Regions from separate parts of the Bacillus sp. AP8 genome, predicted to be linked through region 3. Evidence: riboswitches for the same ligand, from Rfam matches in the RefSeq annotation. Region 3 holds a riboswitch; each other region holds the start of a gene.

What was found. Region 3 has a riboswitch for glycine ahead of gcvT (glycine cleavage system aminomethyltransferase GcvT). Riboswitches for the same ligand answer to the same signal wherever they lie in the genome.
Region 1: it holds a riboswitch for glycine, as region 3 does, so the genes downstream of both, BN349_RS17435 (amino acid permease) here and gcvT (glycine cleavage system aminomethyltransferase GcvT) in region 3, are expected to answer to the same signal.
Region 2: it holds a riboswitch for glycine, as region 3 does, so the genes downstream of both, BN349_RS17210 (ACT domain-containing protein) here and gcvT (glycine cleavage system aminomethyltransferase GcvT) in region 3, are expected to answer to the same signal.

What each region holds. Positions count from the first base shown of each region.
Region 1 is NZ_CAPG01000074.1:330-10,843, reverse strand. It holds gene BN349_RS17460 (tRNA dihydrouridine synthase) at 1-25, shown strand, start outside; gene BN349_RS17455 (iron chaperone) at 522-860, shown strand; gene BN349_RS17450 (hypothetical protein) at 910-1,413, opposite strand; gene BN349_RS17445 (vWA domain-containing protein) at 1,513-2,097, shown strand; gene BN349_RS17440 (alpha/beta fold hydrolase) at 2,589-3,413, shown strand; gene BN349_RS17435 (amino acid permease) at 3,514-4,854, opposite strand; glycine riboswitch at 5,117-5,195, opposite strand; gene BN349_RS17425 (ketopantoate reductase family protein) at 5,508-6,434, shown strand; gene BN349_RS17420 (YitT family protein) at 6,761-7,633, shown strand; gene BN349_RS17415 (ECF transporter S component) at 7,959-8,498, opposite strand; gene BN349_RS17410 (pyridoxamine kinase) at 8,777-9,625, shown strand; gene BN349_RS17405 (hypothetical protein) at 9,653-9,937, shown strand; gene BN349_RS17400 (cell wall hydrolase) at 10,194-10,514, shown strand, end outside.
Region 2 is NZ_CAPG01000072.1:677-11,190, reverse strand. It holds gene pdxS (pyridoxal 5'-phosphate synthase lyase subunit PdxS) at 1-731, opposite strand, end outside; gene pdxR (MocR-like pyridoxine biosynthesis transcription factor PdxR) at 987-2,396, shown strand; gene BN349_RS17225 (hypothetical protein) at 2,816-3,025, opposite strand; gene BN349_RS17220 (uracil/xanthine transporter) at 3,509-4,825, shown strand; gene BN349_RS17215 (PFL family protein) at 5,045-6,406, opposite strand; gene BN349_RS17210 (ACT domain-containing protein) at 6,424-6,699, opposite strand; glycine riboswitch at 6,810-6,887, opposite strand; gene BN349_RS17205 (CapA family protein) at 7,198-8,355, shown strand; gene BN349_RS25955 (hypothetical protein) at 8,808-8,951, shown strand; gene BN349_RS17195 (MFS transporter) at 9,282-10,415, shown strand; gene BN349_RS17190 (LysE/ArgO family amino acid transporter) at 10,483-10,514, opposite strand, start outside.
Region 3 is NZ_CAPG01000040.1:7,857-18,370, forward strand. It holds gene splB (spore photoproduct lyase) at 1-323, opposite strand, end outside; gene BN349_RS11860 (vitamin B12-dependent ribonucleotide reductase) at 542-3,100, opposite strand; gene BN349_RS11865 (lipoate--protein ligase family protein) at 3,678-4,514, opposite strand; gene BN349_RS11870 (rhodanese-like domain-containing protein) at 4,648-5,064, shown strand; gene gcvPB (aminomethyl-transferring glycine dehydrogenase subunit GcvPB) at 5,155-6,618, opposite strand; gene gcvPA (aminomethyl-transferring glycine dehydrogenase subunit GcvPA) at 6,611-7,960, opposite strand; gene gcvT (glycine cleavage system aminomethyltransferase GcvT) at 7,979-9,079, opposite strand; glycine riboswitch at 9,182-9,258, opposite strand; glycine riboswitch at 9,262-9,354, opposite strand; gene BN349_RS11890 (DEAD/DEAH box helicase) at 9,591-10,514, shown strand, end outside.

The sequences.
Region 1 (10,514 bases), on a different contig from region 3:
TGATATGACAGGGATAGTGAAATGATGGGACTCTTAAAAAGTTAGAGTAAATATGAATCACATCAGCTCATGTGTACTTATTGTATTCAGTTTCAATTTCCTTTGCAGCCGGCAAATTTTTGTTATTGTTTGATTCGTGGCTTTGCGTTCTTACCTTCAAAAGGTTGCGTTTATGAAAATAATATGTTACTTACTTTTGATTTTAGTTTGATCAAGTCTGTTTTCTGAAAGAAAAAGGTCTTAAGAACGTAATAAACCCACCAGCATTCATGTGTTGCCATATACACTCTACAAATATCGAGAATGTGGCTGTATTATAGAATTAAAATAATTATAGAAACTTCTAAAAGCCTTGATTTCTTATTGAAATCAAAGCTTTTTTTCTAGTGATTGTTGGAAAGGAATAAGCTTCTGTTTAGGTCAGTTGTGTTTTTCTTGTGTAAATTTCTTTGTTTATCAGCGAGAAAGTATGGCTATCTTAGAGGCTACAAAGTAGAATGAGTGAAAGAGGTGTTTGGCTGATGAATGAAGTGGAAAGCTATATATTGCAGTATCCAGAAGAGCTGCAGGACAAACTGCAAGAAATAAGGCAAGTGATTAGAGAGGCTGCACCAATGGCGACTGAAAAAATAAGCTGGGGGATGCCGACTTTTTATTTGAATAAAAATTTGGTGCATTTTGCAATGAATAAAGCGCATATTGGATTTTATCCTGGTGCTAGTGGTGTTGAAAACTTTAAAAGTCAGCTTGACGATTTTAAGCATTCAAAAGGAGCTATTCAATTTCCGTTGAGCCAGCCTTTGCCTAAGGAACTAATTACAGAAATTGTGAAGTTTAGAGTGAAAGAAAATACTAAGTAAAAAGTATTTAGAGGTTATGTACTTCGCGGTGAAGTGCATAACCTTTTTTTTATAGTAAACCATTCAATGGCTTTTCATGAAAATGTTCTAAAGCTTGATTCACGTCAAAGATATTATAGATTTTCTTCTCAATGCAAAACTGTACAATTAAATCGCTTGTCTCACTGCTTGATAGTGAATAGCCAGCAGCGTTTAAGAGGATATCCGTATCATCCTTATTTAATTGTAGTGCTAGGGCAAGCGCGAGAATGGTACTTTTCCTAGGATGGTAATTTGGATTGGTTCGAATTTTTGAAAAGAGCTTACGATCAATGCCGGCTCGATTATAAATGGTGGCGTCTGTTTCCCCCGTTTGATCTATAAATGAAAATAAGACACTGCTGAGTGATGGTTTCCGGTTTTCTTTAATGAAGTCTTCTAATGCATCTTCAGATGTACTATTTTCAATAGCACTGTCTATAAAATAAATGGATTCTTGTAGTTTAAAGCATATTGGTTCTATATGTGTTTGAATATATGTTTGTATTTCTCTTAATAAGGCATGGTCAAGCACTTCTTATACCTCCAAAAATGTCGCTTTTGAGGCGACCAAATGACGTATGAACTTAGTTAAAATTATATCATCAATTAGTTGTTTGGGAGGATGATAAGCATGAATCGAAACTTAACTGAAATCATTTTTGTGCTCGACCGAAGTGGAAGCATGTGCGGACTCGAAAAGGATACTATTGGTGGGGTGAATTCGTTAATTGAAAAACAATGCCAAACAAAGGGTGAAACGATAATCACTTTAATTCTTTTTGATAACGAATACGAAGTTGTTTGGAATGGTGTAGATGCCAATAAAGTTAGATTGTCAGAAAAAGAATATGAAGTGAGAGGGATAACTGCGCTACTAGATGCCGTTGGTAAGACCATTTTGGATGTAGGACATCGTTTATCTAAGACGGATGAAGCAGAAAGACCAGGCAAGGTTTTATTTGTTATTACGACAGACGGACAAGAAAATGCTAGCCAAGAATTCACTTATAAAAAAATTCAAGAGATGATCAAACATCAAGAAGAGACATATAATTGGGAATTTCTTTTTATGGGAGCTAATATTGATGTTGCCAAAGAAGCTGAGAATATGGGTATTCAGCATGACAAGGCATACCGATTCGAAGCAACGAGTGAAGGTGTAGAAACGATGTATGATTTCGTGTGTGAAGAAATTATGAGAATTAGAGAAGAGTAGTTTGGAATGAAAATGCTGTTTACTCGCCGTAACGTTGGATTTACTGTAGATAAATGGTGTTTAACTGTTCGTATCAGATCATTTACTGCCCATAGCTCCACATTTACTTGCCATTAGTTATTAATTACTGTAACTCTCGGATAAACTCGATTTTTAAATGTGTCATCTGAAGCAAGATTTAACGAAGATAAGATTTTGGATACAACTGAAGTAATTTGATAGTCCCATTCTAAAATTCCAAATGATTATCTACTGCTTGTTCATCTCGGAAGCCAGCGTAGCATTTGGCTAACTCTTCTTTAAATTACGTTCTGGCAGGATGGTTTATCGGTAATCTTCTAAGTTTTTCTTTTTTGTCAATGTTCCACCACCTTTCCATTATAAGGATTCAACAAAAAGATTCCGTATCCTCTAATGTGATAGGCATGTAACGAAGATAAATGGAATATTGTAATAACAGATTAATAGAAATTGCCGAAGGAGCTGAAATGATGACAGTAGTAGGTGGGAAGTATTTAGAAGTAGACCCAGGGGTAGAATTATTTGTACAAGATGTTGGGAGTGGCGATCCGATTGTTTTTATTCCAGGATTCACCTTTACGACGGAGGTGTTCTCTAAGCAGGTAGAGTATTTTTCGAAAACGAATCGTGTGATAGTTATCGATCCAAGAAGCCATGGTCGTTCTACAGCTTCACTTCATGGAAATGATTATGTGACACATGGGGAGGATTTGGCCAAACTCTTATTACAATTAGGCGTAAAAAATATGACGCTAGTAGGCTGGTCATTTGGTTGTCTTACAATTTGGGAATATGTGAAGAAATATGGAATGGATCATATTAAATCTATGATATTAGTAGACATGTCTCCGAAGGCCCTATCAACTAATGATCAAGATTGGGTGGAGGGTTCTCTTGATGATATTGGCGCGGCATATACAGCTTATATGAGAAATCCTCAAGGACAAAGGGATTTTATAGCTGGATATGCGAAGGGAGTGATGGTTCAACGTGAATTGAAGGAAGAAGAATTGAATTGGATTGTCGAACAATCATTAAAAACACCTTACTATATTGCTGCCAATTTATTTTCAGCTGGAATGTTTTCTGATTACCGTGAAGAAGCAAAGCTAGCTAGTGAATCAGTGCCTACGTTATCCATTATTGCAGAGCATTGGGCTGACGTCGCGAGTGTTTATATACAAAAAATCACTCCTGAATCTTCAATCAAGATACTTGGAGGACACTTAATGTTTTGGGAGCATAGTGAAAAGTTTAATACAATAGTTGAGGAATTTTTACAGGAGAATCAGTAAATGACTAATGAAAAAAGGTTTGAGAACGAATTCTATCGTCTCAAACCTTTTTTGGAATTCTCTAAACCAAAAAGGAGCGGTGAGTGTTTCTTACTAACTGTTAGTTCTTTTCCCTTACTTTGTATATTATTGCTAGCATCGCAAACCAAATGGGTGTTAATAAAAGCGGTAAGCGTGTTGCATCTGCAAATAGCATGACGATTAATATGAATAAAAACAACCCTAAAATAATGTAATTGATAAAAGGTGCAAAAGGCGCTTTGAAAATCGATTTTGCTCTTAAATCAGGTCTTTTTTTAGAATAGATAATATGTGAAATTAAGATAATGCTCCATACCCAAATAAAACAGATGGCGCTAATTGTTGTAACAACTTCAAATGCATTTTCTGGAATTAATTTACTTAACAAGGCACCTACTGAAACAACAAGAGTAGATATGAATAGAGCATTACTTGGAACGGCGTGTTTATTTAATTTAGACAACTTAGCTGGTGCTTCTTTATCTTTGCTTAATGTATAAAGCATTCGGCTTGTTGAAAATAATCCACTATTGCACGCAGAAGCGGCGGATGTTAACACGACAAAATTGATAATTCCTGCGGCAACCGGAATACCGACTAACGTAAATACTTCAACAAAAGGACTGCTCGTAGCATGCAATTGATCCCAAGGATTAATACAAAGGATGACGAACAAAGCACCTACATAAAAAAGTAAAATTCGAAGCGGTATTTTATTGATAGCTGATGGGATGTTCTTTTTCGGATTAGAAGTTTCGGCTGCTGTAACCCCAACCAATTCAACCCCAACAAATGAAAACACCACTAGCTGAAGTGAAAATAAAAATCCTGATATTCCATTTGGAAACATGCCGCCATGGCTCCAAATGTTTGAGATAGAAACTGTGCCAGTATTAGTTTTAAAACCAATGACTAACAAAATAATACCAATCACGATTAACGCAATAATTGTAATAACTTTAATGATTGCAAACCAAAATTCTAACTCTCCAAAAAGTTTTACCGTTAATAGGTTCAAACCTAATAAAATAACTAGGACTGCTATAGCCGGTACCCATTGAGGGATATCAAACCAGTATTGCATATACACGCCGACAGCAATAATATCAGCCATCGCTGTCATAATCCAGCAGAACCAATAGGTCCAACCAGTTATAAATCCGGCCCAAGGTCCGATATATTCCGTTGCAAATTCAGTAAAAGATGTATAGCCACTATTTGATAATAGTAGTTCTCCTAACGCTCTCATGACAAAGAAAAGAGATATTCCGATGATAAGATAAGCAAATAAAATGGACGGACCTGCCATGTGAATAGATTTTCCTGATCCTAAAAATAAACCTGTTCCGATAGTTCCTCCAATTGCAATTAATTGTACATGTCGATTTTTTAAATCTCGTTTTAATTTTTGCTGAGCCAATTTTTCTGCGCCTCCATTAGTAGTCAAATGATTTAAAAAATTCGGATAATAAAATAGTGTAGACTTGTTGAGTGAACAGGTGTTTTTCTTCCTAGTGCCGTTCGTTTCACAGATTTTTTTCAAAATCTACTAGATATCTTATCTCCTTAATGTAAAAAATAAGCTTGATTCTTTCACCTCACTTGATTTGTTATGAGAGAAATAAAAAAAGAGATTGGAAACATTCCAATCTCATTAAGGTCGAGAATAACAATTGGTAACTCGTTATCCTTCTGTCCTTTTGCCTGAGATTGTGAATCCTTCGGCGCTGTACTTTGTACAGTCTCTCCAGAAGCTGCTCCTGCCATAGTTTTATCCACGGCATTCATCGCTTACTAATATGCGATTATGTCTAAATGTTAAGTTTAATAGAAAGAAATTTCTATAAATCAACATTTATTATATTTATAAAACAATATTGGAATTCTATCATCTTTTTTGGCTTCGGTCAACAAATTAGAATAATCTATTTTTAATGTATAGGATTTTAGTAGAATAGCAACTACATAAAAGCCTTCATATTCCACACTTTAAATGCTTCCAACTAATATAAATTAAAGATTCTGGAAATATAGTAAAATTTTTATAGAAAAAGAAAGGAAGTTAGTGAGGCTATGACAATCAAAAAAGTATCCATTATAGGGTTAGGGGCATTAGGTGTTTTGTTTGGCAATCATTTATTAAAAAAAATGCCAACAGAGGATTTGAAAATTATAGCAGATGAGGATCGTATCAAAAGATATCAAGAACATAAAATTTATTGCAATGGAGAACCATGCCAGTTTCATTATGTTACACCAGATGAAGCAGTAGAACCAGCAGACTTGCTTATCATTGCAGTTAAATATAATGGATTGAAAGAAGCTATTCAAGCAGTGAAGAACTATGTTGGAGAACATACTATTATTATTTCGCTATTGAATGGGATTACGAGTGAAGTGATTATTGGTGAAGCGTATGGCATGGACAAAGTATTATACTGTGTTGCACAAGGTATGGATGCCGTTAAGCTAGGAAATAAATTAACCTATGACCATATGGGTATGCTCTGTTTTGGTGGTAAAGATTCTGATGAAGTTTCACAAAACGCAAAGGACTTAGTAGCGTTTTTTACAGCAATGGATCTTCCATTTGAATTGGATAAAGATATGTATAGACGACAATGGGGCAAATTCATGCTGAATGTAGGAGTTAATCAAACAGTCGCTGTTCATCAAAGTAACTATGGGGGAGTGCAAAGAGAAGGAAAAGCACGAGAAACAATGATTGCAGCGATGAGAGAAGTAATTGCTCTATCCGAAAAAGAAGGAGTTCATTTAACGGAAGCAGACTTGATCTATTGGCTGAAAGTATTAGGTACATTAAGCCCTAATGGAAAACCATCCATGGCTCAAGATGTGGAGGCAAAACGTTTTAGTGAAGTGGAATTATTTGCAGGCACGGTTGTGGAATTAGGGAAGAAATATGGAGTATCTACACCTATCAATCAAGAATTATACGACAAGATTAAAGCTATTGAAGATCAATATACTCTTCAGTGATAGAAGATTGGCCGTATATTTTAGTGTATAAAGAATAAGAAAATTACTTGTATAAAAAGATGTTACTAAGTACTTCATACTAGTAACACACAAAAGCTTTGAACTTTGATGATGTTCAAGGCTTTTATTATATCTAAAATCTTTCCAGTAAGATCATGAGGTAGTATTAATAAAAGAAGTGAGAATATCAAGGGGGATATCATAATTACTGGTAGTGACAGGTAGCGTTCATAGTTATTATTGTTGATGACTCGTTTTTTTTTGATTATTATATTAATATTTTAGTTAAAGATAAAAGAGAAACTAGTTTGAAAAGAGGAGATTAAATGAATAAAACGACAAAACAAAAATCAAACAAACTGAAGATTATTTCACGAGTAGTATTAATTATTATGGGGGCTTTTATAACCGCATATGGACTAGAAGCGGTATTAATCCCAAACAATGTATCAGATGGTGGGGTAACAGGTATAAGTATCGTTGGCTCACAACTATTTGGCTTACCATTAGGACTTCTAATTGCAGTCATAAACATCCCATTTGTTTGGTTAGGATATAAACAAATTGGGAAAAGCTTTGCAATCTATTCAGTTATCGGTATTGCTTCACTAGCTTTAGGTACTAGCCTTATGCACCATGTGCCAACGATTATTGAAGGTGATACGTTGTTAGTTACTGTTGTCGGAGGTATTATTATTGGTTTTGGTATGGGGGTAGCTTTACGTAATGGCGGTGCATTAGATGGAATTGATATGTTAGCTGTACTCCTTTCGCGAAAATTACCTTTTGGGACAAGTGATCTCATATTATTCTTAAATATGTTTGTCTTTATTGTTGTATCAACAGTATTTGGTCTACAAGGGGCAATTCTTTCTGCGATTGCTTATTTTATAGCTTCTAAGGTCATTCACATTGTAGAAGAAGGTTTAAGTGGTTCTAAAACTTTCAAAATTATTACAAAACACCCTGTATTAATGGTAGAAACCATTCGTGATCGGTTAGGTCGAGGTGCAACGTACAATGAAGTGTACGGTGGTTATTCGAATGAACAATTTAAAGAAATTACATGTGTTATTAACCGTTTAGAAGAAAGTAAAATGAAAGAAATTATCCATGAAATTGACCCAGGTGCTTTTGTTACGGTATATGACGTAGCGGAGGTTAAGGGAGGTAATTTCAAAAAGCATAATATTCATTAAATAAAAACGAGTAACCGGATGCTTTTTAATTGTAGTGCAGTACAGGTGAAAGGATGTTTTTAAAGGGGATAATTGGATTGGCTATTTTGCTGCATCTTAGGGTTTACTGTCGGTATCTCGCGATTTACTATCCTTAACTCTACATTTGCTTGCCGTTTGCTATTAATTACCCTCTTTTGAAATTAAAAAAGCATCCATTGGAAGATGTGTATCAATCTGGTTCTTACTGGTGCTAAGATCCCAAAGGAGTTTGAGCACCAATAAGAACGAGATTGGTGAGGAAAAAAGCGAAACGAATCAAAGTTTCGCTTTTTTATATTTGCTACTACTTAAAATAAGGTGCTTTTTTTAAGATAACACAAACTGGAATGGCAATTATAATTCCTAATACATTTTGAATGAGATCTCCTGGAATCGAAGCTAAGGGTGCAATCCAATTATTGTATAGAATTCCTTCACCAATATAATAAACTGCTACCATAAATGGAATAGAAACGATTGTTGCAATTAAATTTAAAGCAATGCTGTTACCTTTGCGACCATTTGACCAAGCAATTTTACCAACGATGTATCCTTGTAAACCACGCGCCGTAAAGGTGATGGGCGCCCATAATGCCCAACCTCCAACTACGTCAAATAACCCCATTCCTATTGCACCGGCTAAAGCCCCCTTCTTAGGACCAAATAAAATAGAGGCAATAAATAGCATGGCTGTTCCTAGATGAACTAAACCACCATTTGCCGTAATTGGTAGTCTGATATTTAAAAAGACAGTAGAAAGGAACACAAGTGCAACTAACATTGATGTCATAATTAAATCAAAAGTTTTTTGACGTGACTTGGTATAACTTTGTGTATTTTCCATATCTATAAACCTCCTAAATTTAGAATTTACCGATTACTTTAGCAAAAAACTGATGTATATAAAAGGGTCAATTTTTCAAAAAACGTAGGGGTCAGTTTGTGAAATTTGAGAGTTGATAACTGTTTTTATACTAAGTAAAGAATCCATAAAGCATTAAGTTAATAAAAAGAGTGTTATATTTAAATGCACAATTAACCCAATTATCAGGGATTTTCCACATTTTTAATTTATGGTAATATGAATAAAGCTTAAGTTGGATAGATCTTATGGAGGTTATTATGAAAAAAGTTGCTGTAATACAAGATTTATCATCTTTTGGAAAGTGCTCATTAACAGCTGTGATTCCGGTTCTTTCGGTAATGGGAGTGCAGGCATGTCCTTTACCGACTGCTATATTGTCTGCACAAACAGGTTTTCCAAGTTTTTTTTGTGAGGATTTCACATCAAAAATGCAATATTTCGAAGAGGAATGGAGCAAGCTTCAGGTAACCTTTGATGGAATCTATACCGGCTTTGTAACTGGACAGGAGCAAATTGATAATATTTTTCGTTTTTTAGATAAATTTCATACAAAAGAAAACATTTTGCTTGTAGATCCGGTAATGGGGGATGTTGGTGAAGCTTATAAACTTTTTACAGAAGAATTGCTAGTACGAATGAGAGAACTTGTGAAATGTGCAGATGTGATTACACCAAATGTAACGGAGTGCTGTCTATTAACCGGATTATCTTATGAAAAATTACATAGCTATTCAAATGAAAGAGATTTTATCAAAGCGTTAGAAGAAGCTGGAAAGGCATTGCAACAAGAAACGAAAGCTAAGGTAATCATCACTGGTGTAAATCCGCCGTCAGAAGATACAGATAAGCAGTTTATCGGTAATATGTATTTGGACTGGAATAAAACAATATATGGTGCAATGCCGTACAATGGTAAAAGTTATTCGGGTACGGGTGATTTATTTGCCTCTGTCATAATGGGAAGCATGATGCGGGGAGAGAACCTAGAAAAAGCTGTACAGCTTGCAGAGGCATTTTTAACAGCAGCCATTAAGGATACTACCTTGGAGCAGATCCCTAAAGAAGAAGGGGTTAACTTCGAAAAATTTTTAAGAATGTTATTATAGAATGATTCTTTGTTCGGTGAAGGATCTTTGAATACATATGAAAGAGAAATTTATGGCTCAGAAATTATTATTTACGGGTCTTTAGACGTTTACCACTTTGTCTCTCTTTACATTTGGAATTCATTCCGTGATAAAGGTGAAAGCCCTTTTTACTGTATCGGTAATGATACTATAACTCAAACAGTGGAATTTACTTTTAGTATAAATAGTAGCTATAAAGCTGGAAATTTTGAAGTTAAAGAGATAGAAACACCTAAATTAAAAGATGCATACAAAGAATTTTCAAAGATAAACCCCGAAGACTTATTTTAATCTTTAGTGGAATATTAGGGTAATAAGGAGCTGTTAAGCAGTTCTTTTTTTCTGATTTTGGTCCTTAAAAATAAAGAATACTAGTTAAATCGAATAATATTTGAGCAAAAAATAAGTAAAAAATCGAATTTATTTTTTTCCTAAGCACCACACTACATTGAATAAAGGTATTGTAAGCATTAAAAACTAAGCATTTTTTTATAAACAATGACATCAATGTAGGCTTTTTTTCATACTATATATTTGGGGTGAAAAAATGCCAAGAGTTCAATACCGAGAATCAGATGTTGATTTAATGGCAAGGTTAATGAGGGCAGAAGCCGAGGGTGAAGGTCAACAAGGGATGCTGTATGTTGGCAATGTAGTGGTTAATCGTGCTGTAGCGGATTGTTTAGACTTTAAGGATGTAAGAACGATTGAACAAGTCGTTTATCAGGTACAAGGAGGAAATTATTCTTTTGAAGCTGTTCAAAAAGGAAATCTATTTTACCAAAGGGCGAGGTCTCAAGAAAAAAGGTTAGCAAAACAGAATTTGGATTATTGGAGAGACCATCCAGCGAAATATGCCCTTTGGTAT
Region 2 (10,514 bases), on a different contig from region 3:
TTTTCAGATTTGAAGATACCTGATCCAACGAAAACACCGTCTGCACCAAGTTCCATCATTAGAGCCGCATCCGCAGGAGTAGCGATACCGCCAGCAGCAAAGTTTACTACAGGTAAGCGACCTTCTGATTTAATTTGTTTTAGAATCTCATAAGAAGCACCTAATAGTTTAGATTCTGTCATTAATTCATCATCATTCATGTTTACCACTTTACGAACTTGAGCGTTTACTTTTCGCATGTGACGAACAGCTTCTACAATGTTTCCTGTTCCAGGTTCACCTTTTGTACGAAGCATAGAAGCACCTTCACCAATTCTGCGAGCGGCTTCACCTAAATCGCGACACCCACAAACGAAAGGCACTTTGTATGCGCTTTTTAATAAGTGAAATTCTTCATCTGCAGGTGTTAATACTTCACTTTCATCAATATAATCTACACCCATAGCTTCTAGAACACGAGCTTCAACAATATGTCCAATACGAGCTTTTGCCATTACTGGAATAGATACAGCATTCATTACTTCTTCTACAATACGTGGATCAGCCATACGAGCTACTCCACCAGCTGCGCGAATATCTGAAGGTACTCTTTCTAATGCCATAACTGCGACTGCTCCAGCTGCTTCAGCGATTTTTGCTTGCTCAGCGTTAACAACGTCCATGATTACGCCGCCTTTTTGCATTTGTGCCATACCACGTTTAACTACTTCACTTGCTTGTGTATTTGTCATATCATTCAAACCTTTCTGATTTTTATTTTTTTTCTAACCCTACACCTGACATGCCTACCGCGTGACTCCTTTTTGATTAGGAGTAATTGATCGTAAACTCATACGTTAAGGTAATACAATTTCTTAAAGATAACTATTTAACCAAAAAGGAACGGTGACGGTTTATCTTGTTTTTTAGTATAAAAAGAGTCAGACTGTATTAAAAGGGTCAGTTTTTGATAAAATGATGGGGTCAGAAAGTGGGGGATTAGAAAAATGGAGATGTTATCCTGTAATTTAAATCGATCAAGTGAAGTACCATTATATGAACAATTATATGAATATATTAAAAATGAAGTTATGAACGGTAGATTACCATATCAAACTAAATTGCCATCTAAGCGTAAACTCGCCGAATTTCTTCAAATTAGTGAAAATACTGTAGATACAGCCTATAACCAATTAACGGCAGAAGGATATTTAGAAGTTATTCCTCGAAAAGGGTATTTTGTTATGGCTTATGACGATTTAGAATTTATACCGAAAGTGCAAATGCCAAATCAAAAAAAAGAAAATAAAGTACAGCTTCGTTATCATTTTCATCCGAGTCAAATCGATACAAGTAATTTTCCTTTTGAAGTATGGCGCAAGCTTTCTAGAAAGTTTATTTCGATTGAGCAGCAGGAAATTCTGTTATTAGGCGATTCTAAGGGGGAGTATGCATTACGAAAAGAAATTGCGAATTATTTGTATCATGCTCGTGGTGTTATTTGTTCAGCTGAGCAAATTATTATCGGTGCAGGGATTGAAATATTATTACAGCAATTACTTGTTTTATTAGAGGACGATACAATCTATGGCGTGGAAGATCCGGGTTATCACCTAATACATCGCATCTTAAAAACATATCCTAAAGAAGTATATCCTTTAGCTGTTGATGAAGATGGACTAATTATAGAAGGGTTAGAACAGTCCGACATTGATGTAGCTTATGTAACACCTTCGCATCATTTCCCTTATGGAAACATTCTCCCGGTGAATAGAAGAGTGAAACTATTAAATTGGGCTGCTGCTTCAGATAAAAGATATATTATTGAAGATGATTATGATAGTGAATTTCGCTATAGTGGGAAGTCGATTCCTTCCCTTCAAAGTATGGATCAGAGCGATAAAGTTATATATTTGGGTTCTTTTTCTAAATCACTCATGCCATCTATACGAATAAGTTATATGGTTTTACCAAAACATTTACTACATCGTTATGAAACTGAGTTATCCTTCTATCATTCAACGGTTTCGCGAATTGACCAGCTTATTCTAGCAGAATTTATTAAACAAGGAATGTTTGAAAAACATTTGAATCGAATGAGAAAGGTATATCGTCATAAGTTAGATTTAGTAGGAAACATTTTAAAGGTCTATAATAATCAAATATCTATCATAGGTGGTCATTCCGGACTACACGTCGTTCTAGTTGTTAACAATGGAATGACGGAAAAAGAATTAGTAGAAAGAGCGGCAGCGGCTAAACTTAAAGTATATCCATTATCATCTTATATGCTGGTAAAGAATGAAGACATGCTACCTACTATTGTCATGGGCTTTGCAGGAATTCCTGAGGAAGAAATAGAAAAAGCCATTCATCTATTATTAGCAAGCTGGAATATTATTGAAAAGAAAAAATGACTACTATGTGATTAGATTTTTAGAAGGGAAAAAACAGAGTCCTACATCTTGGAGGACTCTGCCTTTAGGAATAAATAATTGAGAACTTGAAATGAAGTATTCTAAAGAACAATGTAGTAATATTTTTTCTAAAAAATATTTTTGCTTTTTTAGTCAGTTTGGCGATCTTTTAAGAAGAAGGCTAAGATGAAACATAGGGTTGCTAGAACAATAGTAAAAACAAAAGATGCATTTAGACCATCTACAGCCGCATTAGCCATTTGTTTCATGTAAGTTAATTTATCTGTTTCCATTAGGGCTGCACTAGGAGAATGCAATTTAGTAACATAATCATAATAATAATTAATATAGCAGTACCAATTGATCCAGCGACTGTTCTTAATGTATTATTAACGGCTGTATCATGACTTATCATGTGGTTAGGCCGCAGTAGTAAGTGGCATCATAATCATTGAAATACCTAAGAAACGTGCTGCATAGATGAATGAAATCCAAACCATGCTAGTTTCTAAACCTAAATTCATAAATGGGATGGTAGAGAGAACTAAGATAAATAAACCAATAATGGAAAGCCAACGATCCCCATATTTATCATATATACGACCTGTGATAGGTCCCATAATCCCCATTAAAATGGCACCAGGTAATATATTAATCCAGAGAATAAAGAACTTTTTCTATGAATATTTTGAATGTAAATAGGTAAAACAATACTTGCACCAATCATTTTCCTTCATTGGTAGTGAATATGGGCAAAGTCGTTCAAGTGACAATCAGGGTGAACGTATGAGAGTGTGAAAGCTTAAAGTTTAGATACAGAAAAAGAGAATTAATTTCAGAAACAGAGCCTAAAAAAAGAACTTATGATAGAGTTTACATGTTACGCTATCTAATACCTTTTTTTAGGAATGCTAAAAAACATCCTTGCAGAGCAGACAATCTGTATGTGAAAAAAGTAATTGAAACATATTTGGTATAGTAGGATAGTAGTGAATATATTTTTAAGCAAAATAAATTACAGTATTATAAAAATTTTATATAATGTGTTTTTAAAGGTTTTGCCAATTATTCCAAAGAATTCATAATATTATTAATGGGAAAGTGGAGTTTATATGGAAAAACAAAAAATATATTTTACTTTTTTTTCATCAGTTCAATGGTTTTTCTTTATTTTTGCCAATACCATTGTTGTTCCCATTTCAATAGCAGGCGTTTTTCAATTAGATGCTAGTTCCTTAGAAAATATGATTCGAGTGTCATTGATTTTGACAGGAATTGCAAGCGTTTTTCAGGGATGGATAGGGCATAGGCTTCCATTAATGGAAGGGCATTCAGGTTTGTTATGGGGGGTTATTCTAAATTTAGGAATTTCCGCATCAACAATGGGGCTTAGTTTAACGTCAATCGGTGGTGGAATTGTTACAGGAACCCTTTTAGCTTGTGCAGTAACTTTATTATTTGCCGCCTGTAATTGGATACATATTTTGCAAACTATTTTTAAACCAATGGTCATGACGGTATATTTGTTCTTATTATCTTTTCAACTTATTTTGATTTTTTTTAAAGGCATGCTCAAAATGGATGAAACAGGTGCTCTTGATCTTCCGATTAGCCTATATTCGATTGGCATTGTTCTTCTCGTTAGCTTGTTAAAAATTAAAGGGAATCGATTGCTAAGCAATTTTTCAATCTTACTCGGGTTGGTAGTCGGATGGATTGGCTTTGCATTGCTTTTTCCGAATGACTTAAAGGATATCGCTCATTCAGGTGGATTTTCCTTATCCTTATTTCCATTAGGTCAGCCAAATTTAGAATGGGGTATTGTCATTGTAGCTTTTATTGCTGTAATGATGAATCTTACTAACACAATGGCTTCAATTAAGTCTGGTTCAGAGCTTCTTGATGAAAAAAGAACCACTAAAGATTATCGATGCTCTATTGCTATAACGGCTATTTTTACTATGTTTGGTACAGGATTTGGATTAGTACCATATACTCCTTTTACTTCATCAATTGGTTTTTTACAGAGTACAAGAATCTTTGATAGAAAACCGTTTATCCTAGGCGGAGTCATTTTAACTGTGATTGGATTAGTTCCAATCATCGGATCATTGCTAGCAACAATGCCAATTACTGTTGGTAATGCTGTATTATTTGTAGCTTATTTACAGTTGTTTGGAACGGCATATAGTAGTTTAAATGGTGTTGTTTTTAATTCAAATACAATATTTAGAATTGCTGTACCACTTCTTGTAGGAATTTCTATTATGAATGTTTCACCTCAAATTTTTAATAGTCTTCCTGCGATATTAAGACCGTTTTTATCAAATGGTTTAATAATGGGAGTAATCATATCGATAGTACTTGAAAAAATGGTTAATTGGTCAAAATATGAAACAATAGAAAACAATATATCTGCAAATCAATGATAATATATAACGTAAATGATTTATCCTTTGGTGATGAATCATTTACGTTTTTTATTTTTTGTGTAAAAAATAGGAACGCTTAGAAAACAGAAGTATCGCTCAGAAAAAGAATATATCACGAGAGTTCACTCAAAAATGGGGGATATCATTCAAAAATATCTCATCACAAGAAACAAATGGTGGTGGCAAATCTGCACACCACCATTTATGAATGTCTGATTAATTAATCATGGATTGCAACGGAGCTGGTATACGTCCGCCTCGACGAATCATTTTTTCTGAATGGAATGGATTCACACCCATAACTGGAGCACGTCCTAATAACCCACCAAATTCCACCATATCCCCTTCTTTCATTCCTGGAACAGGTATGATGCGAACTGCTGTTGTTTTCTTATTTATCATACCAATTGCTGCTTCATCTGCGATGATTGCTGATAGAGTAGCAGCCGTTGCATCTCCAGTAACAGCAATCATATCTAGACCAACTGAGCATACACATGTCATTGCTTCAAGCTTTGGTAAAGTAAGAGAGTTATCAAGAATTCCACGAATCATTCCGTTGTCTTCACTAACAGGAATGAATGCTCCGCTTAAGCCACCGACATAAGAACTTGCCATGGCTCCTCCTTTTTTCACGGCATCATTCATTAGTGCTAATGCAGCGATTGTACCATGTGTACCGACGCTTTCTAGGCCGATTTCTTCTAGAATTTCTGCAACACTATCGTTTTGTGCATTCGTTGGAGCCAGTGATAAATCCATTATTCCGAATGGTACTCCAAGTCGATTTGCTACTACACGTCCTATTAATTCACCAGCACGAGTGATTTTGAATGCTGTTTTTTTAATAACATCTGCGACTTCACCAAGATCAGCGTCAGGGTGACGTTTGAGGGCGCTTAATACAACACCAGGTCCGCTAACACCGACATTTATAACAACTTCGCCTTCACCAGCACCATGGAAAGCGCCTGCCATAAATGGATTATCTTCTACAGGATTACAGAATACAACAAGCTTAGCACAGCCTAATCCATTACGATCACTTGTTAGTTCAGCGGCTTTTTTCATTACTTCACCCATGGTACGAACAGCATCCATATTGATTCCTGCTCGTGTGCTACCAATGGAGACTGAAGAACATACTCGTTCTGTTACACTTAATGCTTCAGGGATAGCATCTAATAAAGTTTGGTCACTTTTCGAAATACCTTTGTGAACAAGAGCTGAATAGCCACCGATAAAATCTACGCCAAGTTGCACAGCAGCTTTGTCAAGTGTTTGGGCAAGCTCTACAGCTTGATCTTTTGTTGCAGTTCCTAAAATTTCAGCAATTGGAGTAATAGAAATACGCTTATTAATAATGGGAATTCCCATTTCTTTTTCAACTGCTTCAGCCACTGCTTTTAAATCTTTAGCATATGTCGTAATCTTTTCAAATACCCTTTTGTTCATTTTTTCGAAATCAGAATCCGCACAATCCTTTAGATTGATACCCATTGTGACTGTACGAATATCTAGGTTTTCAAGTTGAACCATACGAATAGTTTCCATCATTTCATTTAATGCAATATTCATGTTCGTCATTCCTTTCCTTACACACGATGCATAGCTTTAAAAATTTCAGCAAGCTGTAGATTTATGGTTAATCCTAGTGATTCCCCTAAAGATGATAGGTCATGTTGAAGTTCATCTAGATTTTCAAAGTCTGTTACGTCTACTAACATCATCATTGTGAAAAAGTCATTCAAAATCGTTTGATTAATATCTAAAATATTCACATTTTTTTCAGCAAGTATATTTGTTACCTTTGCAATAATTCCTACTTGATCATGTCCAATTACACTAACAATTGCTTTTCTTTGACTCATTTGTATCACCCCATAATGTAGTTAGAAGGCTATGAGAAATCTCATAAGCCAATAAAAAAAGATTGGAATTTCTCCAATCTCATCAGGCTTCAGAATAACAAAATGATACTCGTTACTCTTCTGTCCTTTTGCCTGAGATTGTGAATCCTTCGGCGTTGCATATTTGCAATCTCTCCAGAAGCTGCTCCTGCTATAGTGTGATCCATAGCATTCATCGCTTACTATTGTTTTGTTAATGTTTACTAAAAGTTGCCATCTATAATCTGATTGGAATATCCAATCAAATTATTTTTGTGAAATAATTTAAAATTCTATCACTGATTTTTAATAAGGTCAATTAATAAAATGTGGCAGTTTAAAGGATGTGACACTCTTATAGATACCTTTGTCATTTCAAATAAAAGTATGTTTTGTGAAAAAATACTAATTTTTTAAACTTTTCACTTTTATTATCTTTTTAACTGATATACTTATATGGTGATTGAAGGGAGTTGTGTTATGGAAAGGCGAAGAAACAGACGAACTAAAAAATCGAAATGGAGTCTTGTAATTATAGGGTTGATTCTTATTGCTACAGCCATCATTTTGTATAACTTTTTTCTGAAGAACGATTCTATGAAAACAGAAGGCTCAATAAAACAAGAAACAGAGAATAAGTCGGAGAACGTTAAGACAAATAAACCTGATTCAAAACCTATAGAACCAGAGCCCGAGGTTGAAAAGACACTTACCATTAGTGCCGCTGGAGATTTTACTCTAGGGAGAGATGAAACATTTTCTTATTCAGGCTCGTTTGATGATGAAGCCCAAAAGAATGGATTACCTTATTTTGTGGCAGAGCTTGATAATGTCTTTAAAGAAGATGATTTTACCACTGTTAATTTAGAAACAACTTTAACGAATGCGACACAAAAAGCGCAAAAGAAATTTCGTTTTAAAGGAGATCCATCATACGCACAAATACTACATTTAGGTGGTATAGAAGCAGTGAATATTGCTAATAACCATATTTTTGACTATTTAGAGAAAGGTTATCAGGATACGAAAGCTACACTGGAAAGTCAAAATATTCCTTACTTTGGATATGATGATTCTATGGTTCAAGAGGTCAAAGGGCTTAAAATCGGTGCGGTCGGATATGAAGGATGGGAAGACAATCCTGAAACAAGAGAGATAGTAAAAGCGGGTATAAACGGGCTGAGAGAAAAAGGCGCAGATATTGTACTTGTTCATTTTCATTGGGGAATCGAACGTGAATACGTACCGATGCAATCTCAGAGAACATTAGCTCAGTTTGCCATTGATAGCGGCGCTGATTTAATTCTCGGACACCATCCCCATGTTATTCAAGGGATAGAAGAGTATAAAGGAAAGTTTATTGTCTATAGCTTAGGGAACTTTATGTTTGGTGGAAATCGAAATCCAAGCGATAAGGATACATATGTTTTCCAGCAAACGTTTCATTTTAAAGGCAAACAGCTGATGGATGTTAAAGAAATTAAGGTCATTCCATTTTCTATTTCTTCCGTAAAGAATCGTAATAATTATCAACCGTTGAGATTGACTGGTGATGAAGCGCAAAGAGTAAAACAGAAAGTGATTGATTCTTCAAATCAAATTAATGGATCAGATTGGCTACAATATGAAAAACAATAGAAATAGTACGCGATTTCTTCATTAATGAAGGAGTCGTGTTTTTTTATTCAATGCAATACAAGTACCTAAAATGGCATTGGTATTAGGGGCTGTTTAAATATTGTATAAGCAGGGAAATCAAATTAGTAGAAGATAATTTTTCCTAGGAGAAAAAGAAAATGAATGGGTCAAGGAAATGGTAATGGCTTGTTTGTATATCTTGGATTTACACAATGATTGAATTTGCCGTATCTTTGCACACATTTTATCTGGTTTGTTCGTGAGAAATTTCTATATGTATTGAGTAATCTATCTCTACAAACAAATAAACAATTACAAATCATGAGTTTGTTTGAGTTTTTGACATTGGTTATTATTAATTTTTCGTTTGTTATGCATGATAAATCGGGGATGAGTATTTAATAAGGTTTGCTGAAATAAGTAAAGTCCTTTTTAGAGATGTGGAAGGGACGATGTATCATATTTCTGGTGATGAATTTATTTATATTTGTATCTGTACAAATTATCAAAAATTTAATGAGGAATTAGAAAGCGTATTATCTAAGATGGAGAATATGTTTGATAAGCTAATCGTGATGGCTGATGAAAATATGTAGATAAAAAAAGAAAAAGACATAAAAAGTAATGATATCTATTTTTTATTTAAAGAAAGTATTTAACATCTCCTTGTAAAAAAAGGAGATTTTTTATTCAACAAGTAGATAAAATAAAAATGATCTTAATTTGTTGATTAAGACAGTAATATTATATATAATTTTCGTATAGTCAAGTTTGATTAATTGGATTTAAACTAATATAAGAATTAGTAATTAGAAAATGGGATTTTATATGATAAATTAACCAAGTTGGCGGCTCATTTTGAAAGGAGTAAAAAAAATGAAAACAAAAAAGTTTTACCGGTTTTGTTTTTGGTGATGTTTTTGGTTATGGTTGGATTTGGGATTATCATTCCGGTTCTTCCTTTTGTAGCTGAACAAGTTGGCGGCAGTCCAACAGAGCTAGGACTTTTAATGGCCGTCTATTCTTTAATGCAATTATTCTTTGCACCAATATGGGGACGAATTTCAGATCGTATTGGTAGAAAGCCAGTGATGTTAATTGGTATAGCGGGACTTTCAGCATCCTTTTTCATTATGGCAGTTGCAGATTCTTTATGGCTTTTATTTGTAGCCCGAATTGTCGGTGGTATTTTATCAGCAGCAAACATGCCAACAGCTATGGCTTATGTTGCAGATATTACTACTCCGGAAGATCGTGGTAAAGGAATGGGGATTATTGGTGCAGCAACTGGTCTAGGTTTCGTTTTTGGTCCAGCAATCGGTGGAATATTCTCTAAAACGAATCTATCTTTACCTTTCTATATTGCCGGAATATCTAGTTTAATTACTTTAGTATTAGTGGCTTTGATATTAAAAGAGTCGTTATCTAAAGAAAAAAGAGCTCAGCATATAGAAAAGAACAAAGAATCTATGTGGAAAGCTTTCAATGGTCCACTTTCGATTATGTTTATTTTACAATTGATTATTACACTATCGTTAGCTGGTCTCGAAGCCACTTTTGCTTATTTCGCAGCAAAAAAAGCGGGCATCGATACTGTACATCTAGGCTATATTTTCATGATTATGGGATTAGGTAGTGCAGTTGTTCAAGGTGGTTTAGTTGGTACATTAACGAAGAAATTTGGAGAAGGTGCTGTTATTCGTATTGGAATAATAGTATCAACAATAGGTTTTGTGTTAATTTTATTTGCTACTAATTTCTGGACATCAGCTGTCTTCCTAACCATCTTTGGATTAGGTAATGGTGTAATTCGTCCAGCTATTTCAGCTCTGCTCACAAAAAATTCTACATCTGGTCATGGGAACGTCACGGGCTTATTGTCTTCCTTTGATTCATTTGGTAGAATCATTGGTCCTCCATTAGGTGGCTGGCTGTTCTCTATTTCGATGGGATTGCCATTCATATCAGGAGCAATTTTATCTGTTTTTGCATTAGTGTTATATCAAATTTATCATACTCAAGCTAAAAAAATGAATAAAGTAAATCCACTCGAAGTATAAGAAGTTTTATTATAAAAACGAAGGAACCCATTCATGGTTTCTTCGTTTTTTATGATGTCATAGTTTTTTATAATAGTTGATAACCTAAGTAAATGGCAA
Region 3 (10,514 bases):
TAAGGCTTGCTACCGAGAGTGGTTTGTAAATAACAATAATGACAGTGCCCCATACAACCAGTAGCTAGTGGAATAGCATATTCTGCAGAAGGCTTTGATGTATCAAATTTCAACGTTCTCCTAACACCAACAACCAATGTTGATTTAGCAGTTCGATATTTCTGTAAATCGGTTTCTCCAGGCAAATTTCGAATTTGATTATGAGATGTTGTTTCTTTCATTTCTATATTCATGCTTTCAAATTTTGCTTTTAATTCTCGACCAAGAGGATACTCAAGCGCTTGTGGTTCAATATAGACAAGTTGAGGGATAAAGGGTTTCAAAGTCATCACCCATTTCTTTTAAGATTTATTCTCCTCAACCATACGAGCCAACACTCAATAAAAAAGTTGGAAATTTTATTTCCGAATCCCTCTATTTGTTTCATTGAATGGACTAACTTAAGTGACTGCGTATATCATATTATGGTATTGAAGGTCGTTGCAGAAAAAAGAGCGTTCAATTTGAACGCTCTTTTCACCACCCATTATTTAATGTTTTTTTATAAACCACATTTCAGCTGTGCTCCACAATTTGTACATGTGTTACAGCCACCCATTTCTTGAACCTCACCTTTTCGACATACTGGACAAGTATTCCCCACTTCTGAACCAATCGTCACCTTTGTAGAACGTAATTCATTGATCGTATCAACTAATACAACCTTTGCCTGATCATCTTCGAGTTCAAAAGATTGTTGTTCAAAATGATTTTCTTCTGCTTTAAGAGTTAGAACTTGAGAATCGCGACTGCCATCGACGTATACTGTACCACCTTTTGCACCGCCTTTATATAATCGCTCATACACTTTTTCTACTTGTTCTACACTGTACCCTTTTGGTGCATTTACTGTTTTAGAGATCGAACTATCAATCCATCTTTGGATAATACATTGTACATCTGCATGTGCTTCTGGCGATAATTCCATAGCTGAAATGAACCAGGATGGTAAATCATTAGGTTTTGCCTCTGGATTTTGTTGTAAATATTCCTGTACAATATCAGCTTTCACTTCAATGAACTTACCTAAACGGCCACTTCTGAAATACGTAAAGGAGAAGTATGGTTCAAGACCTGTAGAAACACCTACCATTGTACCTGTACTTCCTGTTGGAGCTACGGTTAATAAATGTGAATTACGTATTCCGTACTTTTTAATGTCAGATTTTATACTAGAAGGCATTTTCTTCATAAAACCAGTTGAAACAAAATTTTCACGTAAGGTATTTGTTTCTTCATGATTTGGACCAACCAAGAAAGGAAAACTTCCTTTTTCTTTAGCTAGTTCAATTGAAGCCGCGTAAGCTGTAGTAGCAATTACCTCAAACACTTGATCAACTATCTGGTTTGCTTGTGCGCTTCCATAAGCTGCTTCGCAATAAATTAATAAATCGTGTAATCCCATTACACCTAATCCTACACGACGTTCACCTAAAGCTTGCTTTTTATTTTCCTCAAGAAAATATGGTGTTGCATCAATAACATTGTCTTGCATACGAACACCAACCTCTACCGTGCGTTTAAGCTTCGTATAATCAACTGTTTTCGTCTTTTTATTAACCATCATCGCTAAATTAATAGCAGCTAAATTACAAACAGAATATGGAGCTAAAGGTTGCTCTCCACATGGATTCGTTGCTACCACTTGTTGTCCATAAGCTTTCGCATTGGTCATATCATTCGCATTATCAATAAAGAAAATCCCAGGCTCTGCAGAATAAGTAGCACAAATATTGATTAAATTCCAAAGCTCTTTTGCTTTAATCGTACGGTATACTCTTACTTTATGTCCAAGCTTCTCCCATGCTCTAACATCACCGACATTTTTCCATTCTTCATTATAAATGTCCATTTCTTCTTTGCTATAGTTCTCGACATCTGGAAATTTCAATTCATAATCACTATCATTTTCAACAGCATCCATGAAATCCTTCGTTAAACAAACGGATATATTAGCACCTGTTAGAAATTCCGGGTTATGAACGCTGTATGTTCCACCTGTTAGAAGTTTTTCCTCTGCTTCACGAATATTTTGTTCATTAAATCCACCTAAACCTGGTATATTTTTATAGTTTACAACCCCTTGATACATTGTTCTTTCTTGTTCAGTTAAAGGTGTAAACTTTAGCTTTTCATTAGCATATTTTTTAATCGTTTCATCGTTTGTATTTTCCATTAAATATCGTAAGATACGTGGATTTTGCATTTTAGAAATAATAAATTCGACAATATCAGGATGCCAATCAGCGAGCATAATCATTTGCGCACCACGTCTTGAACCACCTTGTTCAACTAAATGAGTCAGCTTAGCTATATCATCTAACCAAGATACTGAACCTGAAGATTTCCCATTCACACCCTTTGCTAGTGTATTTCTTGGACGTAGAGTTGATCCGTTCGTTCCTACTCCACCTCCACGACTCATGATTTCCATAACTTGCTTTCTATGCTCAGATATCCCATCACGAGAATCTGCTACAAACGGCATAACATAGCAATTAAAATACGTTACATCTGTATTAGATCCTGCTCCGTACAATACTCTTCCAGCTGGTACGAAATTTAAACTAGATAACTCTTCATAAAATTTTTCAAACCATTCTTTGCGCTTCTCTTCAGTTGTTTCGACTGCAGCTAATCCCGTTGCATTTCTTTTAGCAATTTGCTCATAAAATATCTCAAGTGGCTTTTCCATAACATCTAATGATCGATTGACGATACCTGATTCTATTTCTTCTGGCTTATCCAAAGCTCCTCTAAATTCGTCTTCAACCTGAACCCTAGCTTTCTTCTGTTGCCAGTCAATGCTCACAATATGTCCTAAACCTCGTGCCGGGAATTTCGGATCTTCTTTTATTGTTAAAACAACAAAATCGCCCTCAGATAAAGTAATTTTTTCCGTATCTTTAAATGAATATCGATCGATCATAACAAGACGAGAGACTCCTTGATGAGTCAGCTTCATATCGGCTGTTATAGGATGAACTTGTGGAAATAGTTTGATATCCTGATTTAACCTCTTGATATTTTGCTTCATGGTTTCTAAAATCGCAACAGACATTGTTACCTCTCCTTTTTCACTACCATAAAATATATAATTACACATAATTGCTGAGTTTATTAAAGTATAATTAAATTTATCACATTGTCTCTTTAAATACAATATATTGAGTTCTCCATAATTATACATATCAATATATAGTGTTTTTGTAGAAATAAAAACAATTTTGTCAAACGTGAAAAAGGTCGAAAAAACGAGATAAGTATAGAATTTTTATCATTTTTCGTTTTTTCTAACTTTATTTCAAAATTTTTTAGAGTTGCATTTTTTTATTTTAAGACGAACCCTTTACTTTATTGGATTATTCCTTTTTCACAAAAAATGAAATAAAAAATATTTTTCTTTACTTTTTGCAATTTGGTGACATTGAACAATAAAAGCATTAGCGCTTGATTACCCCCGGCCAAACATAAGACAAGCTGGCTAGAAGGTTGCTCTTTGAGCTTCTGACGGATTGGCTCATGACCTCGAGGGCTTAGGTGAAGGAGCTAGACTTCAACATTTTCTAAAGCAAACGATCCATAGGTCAAAATTTTATCATTTCCTAAACAACAAAAAAGCGATGACGGATAACCGTTCATCGCATAAAATTCCATTCGTCACTTTCATATTTTTCTTTACTTAATTTTAGTATATCATTTTGTTGACCTTCTGAAAGCTGATAATCTTGTAACGTAACACCCAAACCTTCTGAAAATCCTTTTTTAAAGGCTACTTTTGCTTCTTCAAGAGTAATGATTCGATCAGAAAGATCGTTAATCGCTACTGCTTTGTTTTTAAAGCTTTCAAACATTCTTTCTTTCAAACGTTCATTTTTAAATAGAAATAAATCAAATAGTTTTTCACTTTCTAAATCTAGCAAAATCGAGCCATGTTGCAATATGACACCTTTTTGCCTTGTTTGAGCACTTCCCGCTACCTTTCTACCTTCAACAACTAACTCATACCAACTTGGTGCATCGAAACAAATCGAAGATTTAGGATCTTTCAGTTTATTTCTATCTTCTTCTGTTTCAGGTACAGCAAAGTATGCATTAAAATCGAGGTTTTGAAATCCCTTTAATATCCCTTCAGAAATAACACGATATGCTTCAGTTACATTCTTCGGCATGTTTTTATGATCTTCCGTAACTATAACACTATAAGTTAGCTCATGCTCATGTAAGACAGCTCTGCCTCCAGTAGCTCTACGGACAAATCCTAATCCTGATTCTTTTACTTTATGTATATTTATTTCCTTTTCAGCTTTTTGGAAGTAACCAATTGAGAGTGTAGCAGGATTCCATCCATAAAATCGAATAACAGGTGGAATTTTCCCCTCACTATGCCATTGTAAAAGCATCTCATCCATTGCCATATTATAACCTGGTGAACAATTGCCAGAATCAATAAACGCCCAAGTCTCTTGCACCATATTTGTAAACCACCCTTATCAAATAATCTTTATAAGAATAACAAAAAAGTATATGTTAGACAAAGAATTGTTTTTAAATCAACGGATTGTGAAATTTCTTTGATATTATATGAAGACAATATTATAATAAATAATGATTGTATCGTTTTTTAGGGTGAGAGGAGTTTTAATATTGCTAGGATATTTACTTGTACTATTAGTAGCTATTATTGTGTACACTCTTTATAATTTGTGGGCGACAAAAAGAGCTGTAAAAACGTTAACTCAAGAAGAATTTATTGAAGGATACCGTAAGGCTCAACTAATCGATGTTCGCGAACCAAATGAATTTGAAGGTGGACACATCCTTGGGGCAAGAAACATTCCAATGTCTCAAATGAAAACACGTTTAAAAGAAATACGTCCAGATAAACCTGTATATTTATACTGCCAAAGTGGACTTCGTAGTGGTCGTGCTGCTCAACTGCTTTATAAAAAGGGCTATAGACAACTATTCCATTTAAAAGGCGGATTTAAACAATGGACTGGTAAAATTAAAAGAAAACAATAATTTACAATTATACAAGGAAGGGCTGTCACCTAATGGGACAGCCCTTCCTTATATTTTCGAGGCATGATTTGTTCTCATCAGTCTCGTTTTCTATTTTTCCTTCGTATATCTAAGAATAGGCTTACGAGCTGCCATTGTTTCATCCAATCGTTTAATAACAGTCGTGTGAGGTGCCTCCAATACAATATCTGGAGTTTCTTCTGCTTCTTTAGCAATTTGTATCATTGTATTAATAAATCCATCTAACGTTTCCTTACTTTCTGTTTCAGTAGGCTCAATCATCATACATTCCTCTACATTCAACGGGAAATAAGTAGTCGGTGGATGATATCCAAAATCAAGCAGTCGTTTTGCGATATCTAAAGTACGAACACCTAATTTCTTTTGACGTCTGCCACTAAGAACGAATTCATGCTTACAATGACGATCATATGGTAAATCAAAATAAGGTGCTAATTTTCTCATCATATAGTTCGCATTTAATACAGCATATTCCGTTACGGCTTTTAACCCATCTGGCCCCATAGAACGAATATACGTATAGGCACGAACATTTATACCAAAGTTACCGTAAAACGGTTTAACACGTCCAATAGAAAGTGGACGATTATAGTCCAAGTTATATAAATCATTTTCTTTAACAATAACTGGGGCAGGAAGGAATGGAATTAACTCTTTCTTCACACCAACAGGACCTGACCCAGGACCCCCACCACCATGAGGACCTGTAAACGTTTTGTGTAAATTTAAATGTACAACGTCAAAGCCCATATCTCCTGGACGAGCTTTAGATAATACAGCATTCAAATTCGCTCCATCATAATACAGCTTTCCACCTGCATCATGAACGATTTCTGCCATTTCTAAAATATGCTCTTCAAATAAACCAAGCGTATTTGGATTTGTAAGCATCAAGGCTGCTGTATCCTTACCAACCACTCGTCTTAAATCTTCAAGATCGACCAACCCTTGGTCATTCGATTTAACTGTCACTGTTTCAAAACCTGCCACCGTAGCAGAAGCAGGGTTAGTTCCATGAGCTGAATCTGGTACAATAACTTTTGTACGCTCTGTATCACCGTTTTGCTCATGATAGGCACGAATCATCATTAATCCTGTCCATTCACCATGAGCACCGGCAGCAGGCTGTAAAGTCACTTCATCCATTCCCGTAATCTCTTTCAATGACTCTTGAAGATCGAATAACAGCTCTAACGCACCTTGAACAGTTTCCACATCTTGTAATGGATGAATATGAGCAAAGCCATTAAATCGGGCCACATTTTCATTTATCTTTGGATTATATTTCATTGTACAAGATCCTAACGGATAAAAACCTGAATCAACACCATGATTTCTTTTGGATAAGGCAGTATAGTGACGCATAATATCAAGTTCAGAAACTTCAGGTAGGTCGGCTGCTTCATTACGAATGAACTCAGATGGAATAAGCTCTTCAATGTTTACTGCCTCAACGTCCATCTCTGGCAAGCTATAACCAATACGTCCTTCTGTGCTACATTCAAATATTAATGGTTGATTTTGCTTATTCATGGCGATCCCCCAATTCTTTAACGAAAGCATCGATTTCTTCTTTAGTTCGTAATTCTGTAACTGCAACAAGCATATGGTCTTTCAGTTCAGGATACGTATTACCTAAATGGTATCCTCCAATTATTCGTGACGCTAAAAGTTTTTGATTACACTCCTCATAGGAACTTGGAAGTTTAATAACGAACTCGTTGAAAGATGGACCATCAAAAACAGTTTCAATCCCTGCTGCTTGTAATGCTTTTTTAGCATAGTGAGCTTTCTGGATATTTTGAACAGCCATTTCTTTCACGCCTGTTTTCCCTAAAGCTGTCATCGCTACTGAAGCCGCCAAAGCATTAAGCGCCTGATTCGAACATATATTAGATGTTGCCTTATCACGACGAATATGCTGTTCGCGAGCTTGAAGTGTTAAAACAAAACCTCTTTGCCCATCTTCGTCTACTGTTTGACCTACTAGACGTCCTGGTACTTTTCTCATCAATTTACTTGTAACAGCAAAATAACCGCAATGTGGTCCACCGAATGCTGTTGGAATTCCAAATGGTTGTGCATCCCCAACAACAATATCTGCTCCTAATCTTCCTGGAGGTGTCAATGCTCCTAATGAAAGAGGGTTACTAGATACAATAAGCATTCCTTTTTTTTCATGAACGATTTTTTCGATTTCAACTAAATTTTCAATGCGACCAAAGAAGTTTGGATATTGAACAATTACACCCGCCACTTCATCACTCATTTCATTTTGAAGAGCTTGTAAATCAGTAACACCATCAGCATAAGGTATTTCTACGACTTCGATATACTGACCTTTTGCATAAGTTCTCACTACATCGCGATATTCAGGATGAACTGCTGTTGAGATTAATATTTTCTTTCTTTTGCTATTTCCACAGCTTAACATCGCAGCTTCAGCTAGAGCTGTCCCTCCATCATACATAGATGAGTTGGCAACGTCCATTCCAGTAAGTTCACAAATCATTGTTTGGAATTCAAAGATAGCCTGCAATTCACCTTGAGAAATTTCAGGTTGGTATGGTGTATAAGCAGTATAAAATTCCGAACGTGATAAAACATGATCAACAATAATCGGGGCATAGTGATCATATACACCTGCGCCAAGGAAGGAAGCATATGATTTAGAATCAACGTTTTTAGATGCTAATGTACTCAGTTCTTTTGTTAATGCTGATTCTGACTTAGCCTTTTTGATATTATACTCCCCTTTAAAGCGTATACTTTCAGGAATATCATTAAATAAATCATCAATCTTTGAAACACCAATTGCTTCTAGCATTTGTTTTTGATCATTCTCTGTCATTGGCAAATAACGATGCTTTAACATAATTCAACCTTCTCTCTATTATTTTCTAGGTCTTTTATAAAAAGGTGTATTGACGACTTTTGCTTGCACCTTTTTCGTACGAATTTCTACTTGAACAGCCGTATCGAGATCAGAATATTCCTTTTTGATTAGGACATAACCTACATTTTTCTTTAAGGTCGGAGATTGTGTTCCTGTTGTCACTTCTCCAACGCATTCATCATTTACGTAGACAGGATATCCATGACGTGGTATGCCTCTATCGATCATTTCAATCCCTACTAATTTGCAAGGAGCTCCATTTTCTTTTTGATCTTTCAATACTTCTTTCCCAAGAAAATCTGCTTCAATATCTGTTTTCACAGCAAATCCTATACCTGCTTCAATCGGTGTTATATCAGCTGATAATTCTTGACCATACAATGGTAAACCAGCTTCAAAGCGTAACGTATCGCGAGCACCTAAGCCTATTGGAAGAACTTCATCAAATTGTAAAAGCGTTTTCCAAATCGTTGTAACTCCCTTACGATCGCAATAAATCTCGAATCCATCCTCACCCGTATAACCAGTTCTTGAAATAAGTGCCTTTACACCGCATACCTTAACATCTTCTTTAAAAGAAAAGAATTTAATTTCTGCTAAGTCTGTATTTTCAGTTAACTTTTGTAATACTTCTTGAGCAAGAGGACCTTGAAGTGCCAATTGAGCAATCTCATTAGATAGATTTTCTAGAGCTACATCAAAGTTTGTACTATGTTTGCATAGCCATTCGAAATCTTTTTCAATATTAGCCGCGTTCACTACTAATAAATAATTTTCGTCTGTTTTTTTGTAAACTAAAATATCATCTACGGTTCCACCATTTTCATAACAAAGAGCCGTATACTGAGCTTTTCCAGCTGTTAACTTGGTAACATCGTTTGTTATCATATATTGCAAATAAGCTGTGCTATCTTTCCCTGTTACAATTATTTCACCCATATGAGAAACATCAAACACCCCTGCTTTTGTTCTTACAGCCTCGTGCTCTTCCTTAATACTTGAAAACTGTACCGGCAAATCCCAACCACCAAAATCAATCGTTTTCGCACCATAATCTTTGTACACTTCGAATAAAGGTGTTCTCTTTAACTCCGTCATTACAAACCTCCTAAATTTCAATTGATTTCATTTTGCCATTATAAGACTATCTCTCTTAAAAGACAGAAAAAAGGACAGAGAAGCCCCATAATCTTGGGCTATCTCTGTCCTTTTTACCTGAGAGTTTACCTATACTTTAGGCTGTCCCCTTTGGTGGTTCTAATGAACACTCTCCAGAGTTGCGTCCAGCAAGAGTTCTTTTGCCTGAGAGATTCACAGATTATTACTGCTTGCTCCTTCGGCGCTGTATACACAGTCTCTCCCCTTACCTTCATTCGCTTATATTTATTTGTTAATTGGTCATACTAAGAAAAGTAATTTACTTGTCTTCTCAGATAATTTGTTACCAATCATTTTCTTGACATTGTTAAAATGAAAAATTCCTTATTTTACTATCATCCTACCATTAAACAGTAAATTATCGCAATTATTTTCTTATTTTTTTCTCTGAAAACTTACATTTTTTATTTTTTTCTTAAAAACGTTCGTCTTTTTCAAGGAGGCTTTACATATGAAAATCAAAGTAAATTGGGATTCTACGTGGGAAGATGGCTTTTTAAAACGCCTAGAGGAAGACGGACCATGGAGTAGCTGGGATTTATATAAATTATCCCTTCAAGCCGAACAATCTATTCAAGTGCCTGACTTTGAGGGATTACAAGCCCCTAAACATCTACATCATTTAAAGCCACTTCCCCATCAGCTCGAAGTTGCTAAACAAGTTGTAGAAAACATGAATGGAAAAGCCATTTTAGCTGATGAAGTTGGACTTGGAAAAACAATTGAAGCTGGGCTCATTTTAAAAGAATATATGATTCGTGGACTTGTAAAAAAAGTGCTCATACTTGTACCAGCCTCTCTAGTTTCACAATGGGCTTATGAATTAAACAGTAAATTTTTTATTCCAGCTGTTGTTCAAAGAAAAAGCTACGTCTGGGATTCCTGCGATGTTATTGTTTCATCTATCGATACGGCTAAACGTTCACCACATCGTGAAATTATTTATAATCAACATTATGATTTAATCATCGTTGATGAAGCACACAAATTAAAAAATAACCGTACCAAAAACTATGAATTTATCCAAAATCTAAAAAAGAAATTTTGCTTATTGCTAACTGCTACACCTATTCAAAATAAGGTAGATGAAATATTTCATCTCGTTTCTCTTTTAAAACCTGGTCATCTAGGGAACTCCTCCCTTTTCACCCAAAAATACAAAGGAAAAGGTAGACAAATATATGAAGATGAGCATTTAAAAGAACTAGTTAATAAAGTGATGATCCGAAATCGGAGAAATGAAACTGGGATTGAATGGACTAAACGAAAAGTTGAAACCATTGTTATTTCTTCAACTAAGGAAGAACGAGATTTATATGAAGCTGTCACCAACTGTCGATTATCAGAGACAGCTGTTAGTGGCTTTTCAACCTTA